2 regions of the Virgibacillus ainsalahensis genome follow, and region 2 is predicted to be linked to the other one. Evidence: riboswitches for the same ligand, from Rfam matches in the RefSeq annotation. Region 2 holds a riboswitch; the other holds the start of a gene.
The links. Region 2 has a riboswitch for preQ1 ahead of queC (7-cyano-7-deazaguanine synthase QueC). Riboswitches for the same ligand answer to the same signal wherever they lie in the genome.
Positions count from the first base shown of each region.

Region 1 (8,940 bases), 1.6 Mb from region 2:
TGTCTCGGCCCAAATGTTTTGGTGAAAAATGCATATTATCCGGATATTGATTTTGGGAAGAGGGAAGCGAAGATTCGAATGTAATAAGAAGATTTTTGCGCCGGGTATGACGAAGGCGCAAAAATCAATCGACAGTGGCATTAGAAATTAATTCTCTTCAGCTATTAAGCGTATGGAGACTTCCTCAAAAGGGGCCTGCTCATAACTGTCAATTAACCCCTGTGCTGAAATGGCCTCCTTCGCCACGATTTTTTGTTTGATTTTAATATCAATCGGCTCCTCGAAAGGAAATGGATCAAGTGCAATCGTATGTTCATCTACCCAACGGGGCTGCATTGTATCTCCCAGTTCCAGATCAGAGGATAAAGGTATACCTTTCTTAAAGAAAGGATGCACATTTTCTTCTGAGGCTAGGGGCTCGTTTAAACAGGCATATAAAGATAGACCATCACCAAGAAGAACAAGACCATAATGAAAGTTAAACAAACGTTTGTTGAATTGACCCAGTGACTCTATGATTCGTTCTTCCCGCTCTTCTTCCTGCTTAACAAAAACCTGAATTTCATCCCCTGGTTCATTGATCAGGAATTGTTTATAATGTTCACTGCAAAGTAGGCCTGCATAGGAGTCTTCCTTCTCTACCACATCGACCCCATGCTTATAAAGGATAACTTTAGGAATATCAGGAAAATCGTTAAACGAGTAAGGGCTTTGATGTTTATCATTCCAAAAAGGTTTCCTGTCAAAATTCTTCCAGCCGTAATCATGCATATGAATCGCATATTCCACAGATTTTCTTTGTTCTGTCCCTTGAAATAATGCATCCTTCCATTTAGCCATGATCTTTCCTGAAACCTGGGCATGGTGATCCTGTTCAATCATTACAAATTCATTCGTGCGTTCCCTGACTATCATCAACGATCATCCTTTCTACTCATTTTACCCATCATGTATATTCTAAGTATAATCAAAAATGTTGGAGTGGCAAAATATAATGAGCCAGTTTTTAATAATGAAATAGGCTGGAACGGGAAGAGTATTAGAAAAATTTGGCTTTTACCAACTTGTGACAAAAGCCAAAACGGACTTATACAGTAAGAAAGTTTTACTTTTGTATGAAAAACAACGCATGCGCTTAGCCACCTTGCTGGTTTTATCTACATAAAATAACTTCACCATCCGCAATGAATGGTGAAGTACATCATCTATATAAGTTTATCAAAGCGTAAACGTTTATTTAATGCATACATAATCGGTATACCCGCAGCGAGTACAACAATTTCACCTGCAGCTGTTGTTAGCCATGTGAACAGGAATGGCAGGGCAAGAGCCAAGTTTAATTCGAATGCGATGATAAACATATTGAATGTAAAGACGAGCGTGTTGGCAATCAGCAATATCCAAATGTTTTTAATATACTTTGCAAGAAAAATAATAATTCCCAAAGAAATAGCAGAATGTGCCACACCAAATACCAGGTCGTAAATTCCTAACGGTGAGAAAAGCAAATTGGTTAAAAACACACCCAATACGATCCCGAAAAAGTATTTTCTATTAAAAACAATAAGATGGTTAAACATTTCGGAAATACGGAATTGCACATTCGTAAATCCAAATGGCTGAATTACCATGGATACAGCAATATACAATGCTGCCAACACGGCATTTACTACCAGTGTTTTCGATTTCATATTTCATTCGCTCCCTAGTTTTTTTTCGTGGGATGGTTACGAACCACGTTTTGCAACTAAACTAGTATAGTACAAAAAGACAGGAATGAAAAGAGGATTTCAATGCCATGCTTAAATTGAAGAGAAGTCAGTTGACAATACGTGTAATAGGAAATATAATACTTACATAAAGTAACCAAGTGAAGACTTGTAATAAAAGTGTTTATATAAAAGAAAATTGAAGGAAGAGGAAGATAAATATGGAAAAGAAGTTTTTTGAAAAACCGGTGACATATATTGGTGAAGTTAGTATTAACGTAACAGATCTGGAAAATTCACTTACTTTTTATAAGAATGTTGTCGGATTTCAAGTGCTCGAACAGTCTGGTCGTAAAGCTGTGTTAACAGCAGATGGGAAAACACCTTTACTCACGATTGAGCAACCTGAAGATGTTGTACCGAAAGAGGGAAGGACCACTGGATTATTTCACTTTGCAATTCTTCTGCCATCACGTGCGGACCTTGCAGCGTTTCTAAGAAATCTTATTAAGAAGGGAGGCCCCCAATTAAGGTTGGGAGCATCTGACCATATTGTAAGTGAAGCACTTTATTTTTCCGATCCGGATGGGAATGGAATAGAAATTGCCCGTGACCGTCCGTCTTCCGAATGGAATTGGAAAGAAGGCGAGGTAACGATGAGTACAGAGCCTCTGGATGGAGATGGGCTCCTTGCGGAAAGTGATAAAGAATGGAATATGCTGCCAGAAGATACAGTAATGGGACATATCCATTTGCATGTTGCTGAACTGGAAAAGACGGAAGAATTCTACATGCAGGGGCTTGGCTTCAACATTGTTACAAACTTCCCTGGTGCGCTTTTTACATCAACCGGTGGCTACCATCACCATATTGCATTAAATGTCTGGAATGGAACGGGCGCACCAGAGCCGGCAACAAATAGTGCGGGATTAAGGTGGTACACGATTGTATTTCCGGATGAGACTGTAAGAAGAGAAGCGGTTGATCGATTAAAGAAGATTGGTGCGGGTGTAACTCAAGCAAATGATTATTATGTTGTGAAAGATCCATCTGGTAATACAATACAGATGAGAGTGAATGTTTAAAAAATGTAAACGGCTCACTTTTGGGAGGAAATACTCAATATCATAGTAAATAATGAAGAGAGCCGCATAGCTGGAGAACAAAAAAGGTCAGATTAGATTTAATCTGACCTTTTTTAATATGTTAAATTATTGTTCTTCATTGGACATCTTGTACATATATATGAAGTGATGTTAAATAGGATGGAGGGTAATTAATGCAGTATTACTATGGGAACCAGATGCCTTTACGTGTTCTTGATGAGGCCGAGTTTTGGAAACATCAGGAAGAAGAACATACTGTTGTTATTAGGGAGCTTGTGGGAAATCTTGAACAGAAATATGTAGAGGCATTAAAAGATTGGGAAAAAGAATTTGCGAAAGCACATCAGCGAGTAACAAGATATATTGAGACAGTAAATCGTTCAAATGGACAGGTTTCTCAAGCACTTCATCAGGATATTATGCAGCTTGTTACTTTTTGTTTGCAGCAAAGTGAAGCCTTTATTGAATTTTGCCGTACAATTATGGAGGAAAGTCAACCTATTAGCACCAATCAAACAGCCAAGGTTGTATTGAATCATATTATTGTTGAATCAGAGTATTTTATTGGAGTCGCACAAACAATCCTGTATCAGCAGTAATTCTGTCAATATAAAAATAATACGAAATAGTCCTTATTAATGGGGTAGCCATTATAAAGGGCTTTTTCTTTTGGAAATTAAATAAGAACACCTTTAACATCATTATTTTAATTTAACTTTTTTCGTTTATAATAATAGGAAATGAATAGGAAAAACTACTAGAAAAATACTGTTATAAAGGAAGAGCATCAATGACTTATATTTTATTAATTGCTGGTTTTGCATTGCTCATTAAAGGAGCGGATCTTTTTGTGGATGGTTCCTCCAATATTGCAAGGCTGCTTCGTATACCGCCTATTTTAATCGGCTTGACGATTGTAGCTTTTGGAACAAGTTCCCCTGAGGCGACAGTCAGTATTATTGCAGCACTGGAAGGAAGTGCAGATGTTTCATTGGGTAACGTGGTAGGGAGTAATATCTTTAATCTGACACTTGTAGTAGGGGTTGCTGCTTTTCTTTATCCCTTAAAAGTAGAAGGGGAAACCGTTAGAAAGGAAATTCCTTTTACTTTATTGGCAAGTGGAGTATTGTTTGTTCTTATGAGTGATATTATATTACAAGGATTGGGTAGTAATTTATTAACACGCAGTGATGGGTTAATCTTTTTACTGTTTCTGTCTATTTTTATGTATTACGTCATTGAGATTGGCTTGAAAAGTCGGAGGGATACGGCGGATGAGGCAGTTTCTGAGGACATAAAATGGGGGAAAAGCATCGTTTTCACATTGCTTGGACTTGCTGCAATTGTGTTTGGCGGTGATTTGGTTGTGGATAATGGTACAGAGATAGCCTATTCACTGGGAATGAGTGAGACACTTGTTGGTTTAACAATTATTGCGATAGGAACATCCCTTCCTGAGCTTGTAACATCCATTTCTGCAGCATTGAAAAAAGAAAGTGAAATTGCACTCGGTAACATTGTAGGAAGTAATATTTTTAACATATTATTTGTACTTGGTGCCTCGGCTGTTATTTCTCCACTGGCGGTTAATGGTAAAGTTTTCATGGATGTAATGATTATGATTATACTTACCGTAATATTGCTTGTTTTCTCAAGAACGAACTTTAAAATCGGCAAAACGGAGGGAATCATCCTTGCTGCGATTTATGTCATTTATCTTGTTTATATTATTATTCGAAATTAATGAGAAAAGCTGGATATTCGCCAATCCCCGCACTTTATTCAGTGAGAAAGTGTATATTTTCTTAGCTTCCAGGCAAAAAAACGTCCTGTCTTTAAAAGAGACAGAACGGTTTTCAATCATATTATACTGTTTGATACCATTTTCCAGCTGCTGAAACTTCACCCATCGTTAACTGGTGCCCGCTGTTTTCCCAATGAATCTCAACTCGGGCGCCAGCGTTTTCCAACAAGGACTTTAGCTCCTCAGATTCCTGAGCCGGGCAGATCGGATCATTTGTACCAGCACCAATGAATACATTTTTGCCTGATAGATCCGGTAAATCAACACCTCTTTTGGGAACCATTGGATGGTGCAAAATCGCTCCTGCTAAGGCAGCCTGATAATGGAATAGCAGGTTTGCTGCAATATTAGCGCCGTTTGAGTATCCGATCGCAACAATGTTATGACGGTCGAATTCATATTTTTGTGCTGCTTCATCAAGAAACTCATTTAATTCTTTCGTGCGGAACATAAGGTCTTCCTCATCAAATACACCTTCCGCTAGACGTTTGAAAAATCGTGGCATACCATTTTCAGAAACATTTCCTCGAACGCTCAGCACATTTGCATCTGCATCAATCTGCTCTGCCAGTGGAAGAAGATCCTGTTCCGTTCCTCCAGTTCCGTGGAGTAAAAGAATAGTTGGTTTTACCTGGTCATTTCCTTTTTGAAAAATATGTTTCATTGTATTTCTCCTTTCTATTGTCTTGCCTCATACAAGGCCAAGGTGGGGTTACTTCGGTCTTTCCATTGAACCCCTGCGTACAATACTTCCTGTTAACAGTTTATCATTCTCTTTCTGTATGATTATTTGGATTCAAGGAAAGCAAAGTAAAACTTCTTTCTAATTATCCAGGTCTCTTATTTGGATTGGGATTAATGTCTGGTTGAGCTGGTCACGGTACATTTCATACTGTTCCGGAAGTTTCAATGCCTGTCCCATTGTTCCATGGGGCTCATCATGTGCAAATCCCGGGGGATCTGTAGCGATTTCAAACAGAATTTCCCCGTGTTCTCTGAAGTAAATGGCATTAAAATAGTTTCTGTCACGAACGGGTGTAACGCCATAGCCATTTTCCCCAAGATATTTTTTCCAATCTAATTGGTCTTCATCATCTTTTGCCCGCCATGCAATATGATGTACAATACCGACGCCCATTTGCCCTCTCGTATCTGGAACGGATTTTACGTCGATGATATTACCGATATCGCCGTAGGATTTGAAACGAATCAACCCACTTTCTTCCCCGACTCTTTCCAATCCCATTACATTCTGAAGCAATTGGGTTGTCTTATTTGGTTGAGCTGACAGCAATGTTGCTCCTCCAAAGCCTTTAATTGCTACATTAGGAGTAATGTTCCCGAAGTCCCAGGTGTTTTGTTCGCCATCATCTCTTTCCACAAGTTCCAGCTGAAGCCCATGCGGATCAGAAAATCTTAATGATGTCTCTCCAAAGCGCGTGGATTTATCAAATGTAATATTAAATTTCTCCAACCTCTTTTCCCAAAACGCTAGAGATCCAGTTGGAATGACATAAGATGTCACCCCTACCTGGCCATCGCCAATTTTCCCCTGACGAGCATTTGCCCAGGGGAAAAAGGTGATAATCGTACCTGGTGTGCCACCTTCATTGCCGAAATAGAGGTGATACGTACCAGGGTCATCAAAATTAATTGTTTTTTTAACCAGTCTGAGTCCTAACACACTTGCATAAAAATCAATATTCTCCTGTGGGTGGCCTACAATAGCTGTTATATGGTGTATACCTGCTGTTTTTTTCATTTTTTACATTTCCCCTTTTTGCCCAACCCTTTTTAAGGAGTCAATAATCGTTGCCTTTTCATCATCAGTTATATCTGAAAATAGATTCTCAATGACTTTTTGATGCTTTGGAAAAATTTCATCCATTAGCTCGTTTCCGCGATCCGTGATATGAATAAAGACAACACGACGGTCATCTGTGCAAGGGCGGCGTTCCAGTAGGCCTTTAGATTCCAGCTTATCAATGACATAGGTGATGGAGCCGGTATTGATGAGCACTGCTTCAGAAATCTGTTTCACGGTCAGCTCCCCTTTATGGTATAAAGCTTCTAAAATGGTGAATTCAGATGTTTTCATATCATAACTGCTTATATCTTTTTTTACTTGTTCCATCACTGCTTTTGATGATTTCATTAATACAACAAATGTTTTTAGAGATAAATTTTCACTCACTTTTGTTACCTCCAACGTAATAAATATTTAATCTAATTAAACTGAAAAAAACTATATTGAATTCATAATATATTATTTTAAAAGAGATGTCAATCCCCGGCGTTTGAATAGCAATAGAAGTGAAATACAGGGGGATATACCGTTAATATGTTTATATTTGCTAAAGATATGTAAGAACTGGATATGATATTAAGGAAGTATAGAATTTGCACAACAATATTCAAAAAGCAAGAATAGACCTTTTTGATATTTCTTTGGGTGGAAAGGACAAATTGCTGGCTGGGGAAGACTAGTTGCTTCTCAGGTATCATTTGCAAGAGGTATAAGGCATACGTTTAATATTCAATTATTGTATTTGGAAGATTAGATTCCCCAATTGTTAACTAATACCGTCATAGGGAAAGAGGACACAGATCTTGTAGAGGAATGTTAAGAAATATTTATTGGGCATCAGAAGCTGCCAGCTGCACAGAAAAAGAGACTACTGTAGTAAAATAGTAGTCAGTTGGTTACAAAAAACTGCTCAGGAATGAGCAGTTTTTTGATATTAGGAAAAAATCCGTTCTATTCCTTGAATTTCTTCTTTGGTTAATCCAACTTCCAGTGTCTTTAAATTATTAAGCACCTGTTCCGGTTTCTTCGCCCCAGGGATGACAGTATCAATGGATGCGCGTGTCAAGTACCAGGCAAGAACGACATGGGGTACTTCCACTTGTTTGGCGTCTGCGATTTCCCTTAATTGTTCTACTTTTTCCAGGTTTTTCTCAAAAGCTTCGCCCTGGAGATGAGGCATTTTAGAGCGGAAGTCGTTGAACTTCGTATCTTTTGTATATTTACCAGCTAAAAGCCCTGCTGCAAAAGGAAAGAATGGAACAAATGAAATATCATTTTCTGCAGCGTATGGCAGAAAATCCTTCTCAGCATCACGGTTTAACTGGTTGTAATGGCCCTGGAAAACATCGACATAGCTATCCTGGTTTGCTTCTTTTAACTGATCCATGGAAAGGTTGGATGTTCCGATTGCTCTGATTTTACCTTCATCTTTCAACTCTTTCAATGCCCCGACCGCTTCGTATTTCGGTGTATTTTGATCCGGAAAATGAATATAGAATAAATCGATATAATCTGTTTGCAGTCGTTTTAAACTATCTTCTACTGTTTGTTTTAAGAAGGCTGGTGAGTTATCAATGACTGTTTCTTCACCTTCAAACCTTTGCGCACCTTTTGTAGCAAGGATAACTTCATCTCGTTTACCTGTTTATTTGATTGCTTCTCCAACTAATTCTTCAGAACGTCCATTGCCGTAGCTAAATGCTGTATCGATAAAGTTCATTCCAGAATCAATTGCAGTTCGTACGACTTTTTTTCCCAATTCCTCGTCTAAATCTGGATAAAGGTTATGTCCACCTACCGCATTTGTACCGAGGCCAATTGGATTTACATATAAGTCTGTCTTGCCAAGCTGTACTTTCGTTGCCATTATTTGATTCCTCCTATAGTAGCCAAAAAAGTAAATTTCTAATTATTTTTATTGGTTTAATTGTATAAGGAGCTGATTTACTATGCAAACAAGAGCACTTAAGGTGTTTTAAATTTGGCAATGACGGAAACTAGTATAACAAAGAGAAAATGGAGGGATCTAGCATGAAAGTAGGTATCATTGGAGCAACCGGAAAAGCAGGTAGTCTTATCATGAAAGAGGCTATAGATAGAGGAAATGAAGTAACCGCAATTGTACGTGATGCTTCTAAATTACAGGAAACAGACATTGCTGTTATTGAGAAAGACGTATTTAATTTGAAGGTAGATGATCTGAAATCTTTTGATGTGGTCGTGAATGCTTTTGGGTCCTCACCAGGGAAAGAGCATTTGCACGTAGATGTTGGAAGAGTGCTGATTGATCTTATGACACACTTACCTGAGACGAGATTACTGGTTGTCGGCGGGGCAGGAAGTTTATATGTCGATGAAGAGAAAACGACAGTGCTGAAGGACACCGCGGATTTTCCGAACAATGCTTATCCTACAGCATCCAACCAGGGGAAAAATCTAGAAGACTTGCAGCAGTCAAGTGGCATCAAATGGACATTTATCAGCCCGGCGGCAGTCTTTGATCCACAAGGGAAG
Region 1 covers NZ_AP043943.1:3,195,337-3,204,276, reverse strand. The annotation lists gene yfkAB (radical SAM/CxCxxxxC motif protein YfkAB) at 1-84, shown strand, start outside; gene ACZ427_RS15795 (DUF3891 family protein) at 148-915, opposite strand; gene ACZ427_RS15790 (QueT transporter family protein) at 1,206-1,691, opposite strand; PreQ1 riboswitch class I at 1,700-1,744, opposite strand; gene ACZ427_RS15785 (VOC family protein) at 1,931-2,794, shown strand; gene ACZ427_RS15780 (DUF2935 domain-containing protein) at 2,989-3,414, shown strand; gene ACZ427_RS15775 (calcium/sodium antiporter) at 3,606-4,559, shown strand; gene ACZ427_RS15770 (alpha/beta hydrolase) at 4,681-5,283, opposite strand; gene ACZ427_RS15765 (ring-cleaving dioxygenase) at 5,443-6,381, opposite strand; gene ACZ427_RS15760 (MarR family winged helix-turn-helix transcriptional regulator) at 6,385-6,813, opposite strand; partial or broken gene ACZ427_RS15755 (aldo/keto reductase) at 7,361-8,293, opposite strand; gene ACZ427_RS15750 (NAD(P)-dependent oxidoreductase) at 8,458-8,940, shown strand, end outside.
Region 1: another riboswitch for preQ1. It lies ahead of ACZ427_RS15790 (QueT transporter family protein); the one in region 2 lies ahead of queC (7-cyano-7-deazaguanine synthase QueC).

Region 2 (8,940 bases):
TATCCCACCAAGCACAAGAATATTTCCCATCATTTGACTATCTCCAAAGGCATGTGCCATTGCATCAGCTGTTACCAGATCAGATTCTCCCATTTCAGCAGGTGTCAACACTCTTGACACACCAAATATAACAGCAATATACCAAACAACAGCAAGAATAACAGCGATAATCAACAATTGACCAATTCGTTTTTTTGGAAGATTAATTTCTTCCGCAGCCTGTGGAATGACATCAAATCCGACAAACATAAATGGTGTCATAATCACGACAGTTAATAAACCGGCCATACCATTTTCAAATAATGGCTGCATATTTTGCACATTACCTGCAGCTGTACTCCCAGTAATTAACATTAACCCCGCAATAAGAATAAGCAATGTAAGAATAAATGTAATGGCAGTTGATAATTTAATACCACGGTAATTTATCCAGGCCACAAATACAGATCCTATCATACCAACCCCTGCCCATGTTATCGTGACATCCCAGCCAGCTATCGTGTATAAGTAGCCCTGACTGTAATCCGGGATTAAATATTCAAAGACTGTTGGCAGGGCAACCGCTTCAAAAGCCACAACCGATACATAACCAAGCACAATGGCCCATGTAGCTATAAATGAAGCGGTTCTCCCAAGTGCCTTATACGTATACACATGTTCCCCACCTGCAAGTGGAAGTGCAGAAGCAAGTTCCGCGTAGGTCAGACCAACAACGATTACAAGCAAACCACCGATAAGAAAAGCAAGAATAGCCCCGAGTGAGCCGGCTTCTGTTATCCATAACCCAGTTGTTACAACCCAGCCCCAACCAATCATTGCGCCAAATGCCAGTGCAATAACATCCTTATTTCCCAGAATCCTTAATAATTTTCGATCGTCGTTCATGTTAAACCCTCCGATCCGAATTATTCGTACATCTAACCAGTTTCATAAATTTTGTGCTACTATGTTTATGACAAGCTAAGGGAATTTATTAATCGATTTTCGGAGGAAGACATATATGACCCACGCCTTGGATATACTACGCTTTCCACGGGTAGCATAAAACAACCTAAATCTACCCACTCCCCTCCATAAAAATTGTTCTAGTGGATGGAACGTAAACATATAATCAACAGGGCTCTTCAAATTTGTTTCGGATAAAAAGGAGGACATCATGGTGCAGAATGCGGTTCATCAAATCGAATTGGATATTCCTATTGAAACTGTCTGGTCTTTCGTAAGTGACATAAATAACTGGGCGCCATTGATGCCGGGTTATAAGGCACATGAAATTATTGACGACAGACAATCCCGGTGGAAATTACATGGCGACATCGGCGTCATGCAGAAATCAGTATATCTAACTGTAAATATTACAGAATGGCAGGAACCAACGAAGGTCAGTTTTGAGGTATCAGGATTACAGGAGAATATTAAGGGGAATGGCTATTTTACAGCAAAAGCTCTCCATGAAAGTAAAACCCAAATGACTGGATCTCTCGGCATCCGTGCAAAAGGCATGATGGGTCATATGGTTAATCCTGTTTTAAAAACATTTGTTCCAAGAAAGGGTAAAGAATTAACCGAGGCAATTGCTGCACAGATGCTCAAACGGGAAAGGGTGCGTACATAACGCAGGCTAAAAAAACAAGAAAAGAAGGAACAGGCATCCCATACAGCCTGTTCCTTCTTCTGCAGTCTATCTTTGGTCATTTTCCCGCTCATTATTGGAATTTTTCTTGGAGTCGCCCACTCTATCCTGTATTTCACCTTTTACTTTATCAAAAATACCTTCTGATTTTTTATTTTTGTCATCCGTAACTTTTCCCCAATGTTCTTTTATTTCGCCTTTGATTTTCTTACCGATTTCTTTTGCTCTATCTTCATAACTATTATTTGCCATGTTGAATCCTCCATCTCTTAGGCTTAATAATTCTTTACCTTTTTTGGGAGGAATATAAACATTAGACACCGCGCTTATTCCCCCATAAATATGTATGCAGCTGGGGTAGTACTCGCACATCTTTCAATACATTACTTGCCATTACACGGTCAATAAGTTGCTCATATTTCTCCAATAAATGTGGGAGTAATTTTTCATCCTGCTTTGTTTCAAGATCATCATTGCCAACTTGAAGAAATAATTCTACATCCGGATACCGTTGATGCACTTCTTTTGCATAAATCAAATCAGCCTGATCAAAGATAACCACCTTTAAACTGAACGCTCCATTCTGGCCTTTTTGAAGCGATTCAATAATAAAGTCCAATGTATCAAAATTGGTGTTCATCCCTGAACTTGGCGGTTTCGGAGAGATAGTCAGATCATCAATTTTCATAAACCAGTCCTGCCACCTGCTCCCTTGGGTCTCCAGCGCAACTTTGATGTGATTTTCATGCAATAATTCAACCAATTCATCAATTTGGGGCAGTAATGCCGGATTCCCGCCTGAAATCGTCACATGGCCAAATTGCTCCCCACCCTGTTCGACTAATATATCCAGGATTTTTTGTGGTTCCATTTTCTGTATCATATCTTTTTCCGATCCGTCCCAGGTGAACTTCGAATCACACCAAGAACAAGAATAGTCACAGCCGGCGGTTCGAACAAACATGGTCTTCCTGCCGATGACCATTCCTTCCCCCTGAATCGTTGGACCAAATATCTCAAGTACAGGTATCTTCATATTCCATTCTCCCCCTTTGGACGGTAGATACAATAACTCGAAGGCGTTTCCCGTAAATAGACCTGCAAACACTTCGGCTGATTTGGTAATATATTTAAATGTTCCTGAATAATTTCATAAATGGTTCGGGCTACAACTTCACTTGTTGGGAAAAAATCTGCCTGATTATCCGAAAAATGAGGATCTTCATTAATCGTGGTATGATCGAATCGTTTATGGATTAAGTCTTTAATTGCCTTAAAATTGACCAGAAATCCGGTATGGTCCAATTCATCCCCTACTATGGTGATATTCGTAAAATACGTGTGGCCATGCGTGTACTTACATTTCCCCGCATCATCATGTGGAACATAATGGGCCGCGGCAAAATGGAAATCCTTGTTTAGTTCATACACGTAACGATGTGCTGCGACAGGATAAATTTGCTGCATCATTTCACATCCACCCCAGATTTTTTAGTTTCGTATTTTTCGAGTCCTTTCTGGCGCAGTCTGCAAGCTGGACACTCGCCACATCCACTGCCTTTCACACCGTTATAGCAGGTAAGCGTATAGTCCTTCACAAATTCAAAAGCATCCAATCTGTCACTAAGTTCCCACACTTCAGCCTTATCGAGCCACATCAAGGGAGTATCAATAACAAATTGATCATCCATCGATAGATTCAACGTAACGTTTAACGATTTTATAAATACATCCCGGCAATCCGGATAGCCGCTGAAATCGGCCTCAGAAACACCTGTGACAAGATGCATTGCTCCGATTTGTTTTGCCAAAACCCCTGCAAATGAGAGAAATAATAAATTTCTCCCCGGCACAAAAGTGGATGGCAAACCATCTTCCCCATCTGTAATATCAATGTCTTCTCTCGTCAAAGCATTCGGAGCCAGTTGATTTAATAAGGACATATCAAGCTCATGATGCCGCACATTCAATTTCCGACAAATCTCCCGGGCACAATCCAGTTCGGCAATATGACGCTGCCCATACTGAAATGTAACAGCCTCAACATGGTCAAATTTTTCCATTGCCCAGAACAGGCAGGTCGTACTGTCCTGGCCGCCGCTGAACACGACTACAGCCTTTTTATCATTCATTTTTCATTTCCCCTCTCTGTTTTGATGAACAAAAGCTCAGAGCGCCTTGGTCACCCTAAGGCATAGCTTAAGCAAAAAACTCACAATGGCGTTTTTTACCACAGGGATTTTCTTGCTTAAGACCTCGAGGGGGCTAGGCGCTGGAGCTGGACGTGGCATTTACTGACAAGGAATAGATATGCTGCCAAAACTATATACTTTCTTAACTCCAAAGAAAGGAGGTTATGCTTTCCCATCAAAAAAAACAACACAAAGAAACTGTGTTGTTTAGTTTCCTAGTTTTTTATCGAGGGATGGAATTGCGAACCTCTCCTGCAGATATGCAGATTTCCTTATTGATATAGTTACAGTGTAGCATATTCCTTGAGGTAATTGGCAGGAAAATATCCTCAAAAAGTGAAAGTCCTATTTATTATAGATATATGCCCCATTTCTGATCTCTCTACTGCACTCTCCTTGATTCCTCAAATACTCCAGATGGGCCAATGTTTCCCCAATGGCAAACCTTGTCTCATGGATGGTCAGCTCTTTTTTGAAAAGCTTCTGACAAGCTTCATAGACCGAAGTATCGCCGCTAATTGACTCCAGCGTCTGGCCCAGTCGTTCGTCATGATGAGATTTGATTGCATCAATCCTGTCATTCGCCCCATAAAACGGCTTCCCATGGGAAGGAACAACCAAATCGGCATCTAACTTTCTTATTTTTTCCAAAGATTCCAGATAGCTTGCCAGCGGGTCGGGATTTCCGTGAAACCAGTAGGAAATATTAGGTGTGATCTTTGGCAGAATATGATCGGTCGAAAGCAGGATATTCTTCTCTTTATTATAAAAATTCACTAGCCCGTCCGAGTGTCCAGGTGTGAAAATAATCTCATATTCATATTTGCCGATTTGGATTCTTTCCCCTTCCTCCAAATATTGATTCACAGCAGGATATGGCGTAACACGGGCAACAAACTCCTCGGTGTTGCCTGTCATTTCTCTTGAAATAGCATCTGGGATTCCGGCCAGCTTGTAATTATCATCAAGTTTAGCCAGAAAACTTTCTGTCCAGGCATCCAAACCTGCTTCATGATCTACTTTCGACATCCATGCGCGTGCACCCGTTTTTTCCTGCATCCCGCCGGCATAACCGAAATGATCCGGATGATAATGGGTAATGATGATATCCGTGACTGTTTTTCCTTTCAGTTCCTCTTCCCATCTCTTAACCGTTTCTTTATTATTCAACCCGGCATCGATAACTTTCCAGCCGTCATCCCCTTCAGCCAGGAAGCAATTGACATGGTTAAGGCGAAAAGGCAGATCAAGCGTGATTGGTATTAGTCCGTATGGTTTTAGAATATCAATAAATTCTTTATCTTTTTTGATTGTTTGTTTTGGCATGTAACTTCTCTCCATTCTTTTATTCTGATACGTTAACAAGCTGTTTAATGAGTAACCGACTCGTACAAATGCTCCTCCAGTTCTTCCCTAACCTTCGCAGGAATAGGCTCCGATTTCCCCTTCTTCCTGTTATAATTCACATAAATTGCTTTCCCTTTTGCACAAAGATTGCCATCCTGATGAATTTCTTCATATAGCTCCAGGCTTGTATTCCCGATTCGTTTCACCCATGTATAAACTTCAACATCTTTTCCGAAATAGATTTGACGTTCGTAGTCAACCGATGTATGAAGAATAATCATTCGCCACTTTTCAAAAGCATCATCCGGTGTAAACAATTTAAAAATTGGATTTCTCGCTGCTTCGAACCAGATGGGTAAGGTCGTGTTATTAATATGGCCTACTGCGTCTGTTTCAGATACACGAGGTTCGATTATTTTTTTGTACATGCTTCCTCTCCCCCTTTACCAGGTGACCATTTTCCGCCAAACCTCATTAATTTCAACCTTCGAATACTGTTTCTTGCCAAACCTTTGTGGCAAAGACCTTAGCCCGAACTTATGCAGTAAAAAGTTTTATACTTCTTAACTGCTAACAAACACAGCTAAAATTTAATAATAATCCTGGAAGATTCTCCCTTTGCCAGCTTGTTGAAGCCTGCATTAATTTCCTCTAATGGAATGATTTCTGTCACTAATTTATCAACTTGCAGACGGTTCTGTTTAAATAGATGGATATAGTGCGGAATATCTTTGTCAGGAACACAACTGCCGACATAAGATCCTTTCAATGTTTTTTCTTCCGCTGTCAGACTGACATACGGGAATGAAAAGTGATGTTCGGGATGGGGAAGCCCTGTTGTAATCGTCGTCCCTCCACGTTTCGTTATGCCGTAAGCCACTTCCATAGCCGGAACCGCTCCGGCTGTTTCAAATACATAATCGAGTCCGCCACCAGTTGCTTCACGAATTTGTTCGATCACATCTTCATCTTTTGAGTTAAACACAGCAGTTGCGCCCAGCTCTTTTGCCTGCTTTAATTTCGTTTCATTGAGATCCACTGCTACTACACTGCTTGCACCTGCAGCAACAGCACCTATCAATGCACTCAATCCAACACCGCCAAGCCCGACGACCGCCACAGTACTTCCTAATTTAATGGATGCGGTATTGACAACTGCACCGACTCCAGTTATAACAGCACAGCCAAACAGGGCAACTTTTTCAAAAGGAATTGCTTTATCCACTTTAACCAATGAATTTCTTGAGACAACAGCATATTCCGAGAAGGCAGATACTCCTAAATGGTGATGGATTACTTCATCACCTGAATGGAGTCTTTTCCCGCCGCCAAGCAGTGTTCCATCATTATTCGATTTCGCTCCGTTTTCACATAAAGCAGGACGACCTTCTTTACATGGTAAACACTGCCCGCAGCTTGGAACAAATACACATACAACATGATCACCAGAATCCAGATCTGTAACACCTTCGCCTGTTTCCGTCACAATTCCGGATGCTTCATGCCCAAGCGCCATTGGCAATGGCCTTGGTCTCGATCCATTAATCACCGATAAATCGGAATGACAGAGACTTGCGGCTTTTATTTGTATTAATACTTCCCCCTGTTGAGGCGGATCTAGTTCCAATGTTTCTATGCTTAGGGTGTGGCTTTTTTCATGCGGTTGGGCAGTACCTGATTCGCGTAGTACTGCTGATTTGATTTTCATTTAACGTACCTCCTAACTAGGCAATGTGTAAACTTCAGAAAAATATTATAAACCGCACTGATATCTTTTTCGACGTATCTTGTTGTTCCCCCTTTGCTTCCTTTTGAACAGACTTCTTTGCTATCTTAATTTTCCTGATATTATATTAAAAGGAACAAGGCAATCATTAATGAAACCCTGTTCCTTATATATCCTATTTCTAACCGGTTAATTCACCCGTTTTTCCCCGTCCCAATACATCTGTCTTAATCGATATTTTTGTAATTTACCTGTTGCTGTTTTCGGCAATTCATTTGTAAATATCGCTCGCTTGGGAGCTTTGAAATGAGCTATGCTATCCCGGCAGTAGCTAATAATATCAGCTTCGTTAACCGACGCGCCTTCCTTTAACACGACGATGGCCATTGGCACTTCTCCCCATTTTTCATCGGGGACAGCAATGACGGCAGTTTCCAGGATATCAGGATGCTTATATAATACGCCTTCTATTTCAGTCGAAGAAATATTCTCCCCGCCGGAAATAATCACATCCTTTGCGCGATCGCGGATCTCAATGTAGCCGTCCGGATGAGTTACCGCCAGATCACCAGTATGAAACCAGCCATTCTTAATAGCCGCTTCCGTCTTCTCCGGATCCTTATAATATCCTTTCATTACAGTATTTCCCCTTGTGACAATTTCGCCCATTTCTTCCCCGTTCCAGGCAACTTCACCGTCTTCTGAATTGACCACCTTTGTCTCTCCGTTAAATGCAAGTTCGATTCCTTGTCTCGCTTTAATCGCAGCCTGTTCTTCCACTGATTTATCATCAAATTCCTTTTTCCATTCATTATACAAAATAAATGGAGAAGTTTCGGTAAGACCGTAGACATGAATCATATTCAGTCCAAGAAGCTCCTGCGCTTGTTGGATGAGTGCTGCTGCAGGGGGCGAACCGGCCGTTCCCATACGCGGTTTTGTGGTGATTTTTGCATCCTTCGCTGTCGGGTCATTAACCAACATATTAATCACAGTTGGTGCCCCGCATAACAGGGATATATTCTCCTTTTCAAACAAGTCAAGGATGAGAGGAGGATCCACTTTCCTTAAGCAGACATGTGTTCCTCCCGCAGCCGTAATTGCCCAGACACCACCCCAGCCGTTCACATGGAACATTGGCAATGTATGAAGGTAGACATCATCCCCCCCAACTCCAAGGTGATACATGAAATTTGCGGCGTTCAGATAATTGGAGCGATGCGTGAGCATTACACCTTTTGGATTGGAGGTGGTTCCGCTCGTGTAATTCAATGTCAGCATCTGATTTTCATCAATTACAACCTCCGGAGGGTTGCTGGACGGTGCATGCTTCAGGAAGTTTTCATAATCGATGCCTTTTAATTTTGACTCTTGTCCAGTTATAGAGACTATAATGATTTCTTCAAGAGACAAATTATTCTCGATTTCCTTGATCGATCCAGTAAATTCTTCATCCACGATCAGCATTTTTGCATCACTATGATTAATGATATATTCCATATCGGATGGAGAGATTCGGTAATTCAATGGCACCATCACTGCTCCAAGTTGACCGATACCATAAAAACACTCCAGCATTTCATGCGTATTTGGCAGCATAACTGCCACGTGCTCTTCTTTCTCGATTCCTGCCTCTGTAAGAGCAACAGAGAGCCGGTTTACCCTTTCACCAAATTCTTTGTATGTAAATTTTTTCTCTCCATCAATCACAGCTGTTTTATTAGGATAATATTTAATCGCACGACGTTTCCAATCGAGTGGGGTTAAGTCTGTAAACATATTTAAACAACTCCCTTTTGATAGATGTAAAATTTCTATTTAATCCTATTTCAATATGTATCTAGCCTTTCTATTATGATTGCATTCGCCATCGTGTGCTCTTTACACATAGTCTGTAGGCCAATAACGTACCGTTCATTTTTCCAATCAAGAATAGGCAATAACACCCATCATAAGAAAGCGATTACAAGTCATTATGTTACTATTATTCTAATAATTTGTTTTTTAAATGTCAAACTATGCTTCTATTTTCGTTATATACC
Region 2 covers NZ_AP043943.1:912,603-921,542, reverse strand. The annotation lists gene ACZ427_RS04255 (APC family permease) at 1-885, opposite strand, end outside; gene ACZ427_RS04250 (CoxG family protein) at 1,157-1,615, shown strand; gene ACZ427_RS04245 (CsbD family protein) at 1,682-1,954, opposite strand; gene queE (7-carboxy-7-deazaguanine synthase QueE) at 1,947-2,669, opposite strand; gene ACZ427_RS04235 (6-pyruvoyl trahydropterin synthase family protein) at 2,666-3,103, opposite strand; gene queC (7-cyano-7-deazaguanine synthase QueC) at 3,100-3,765, opposite strand; PreQ1 riboswitch class I at 4,035-4,081, opposite strand; gene ACZ427_RS04225 (MBL fold metallo-hydrolase) at 4,171-5,151, opposite strand; gene ACZ427_RS04220 (acyl-CoA thioesterase) at 5,196-5,600, opposite strand; gene ACZ427_RS04215 (zinc-dependent alcohol dehydrogenase family protein) at 5,756-6,880, opposite strand; gene ACZ427_RS04210 (long-chain-fatty-acid--CoA ligase) at 7,088-8,677, opposite strand.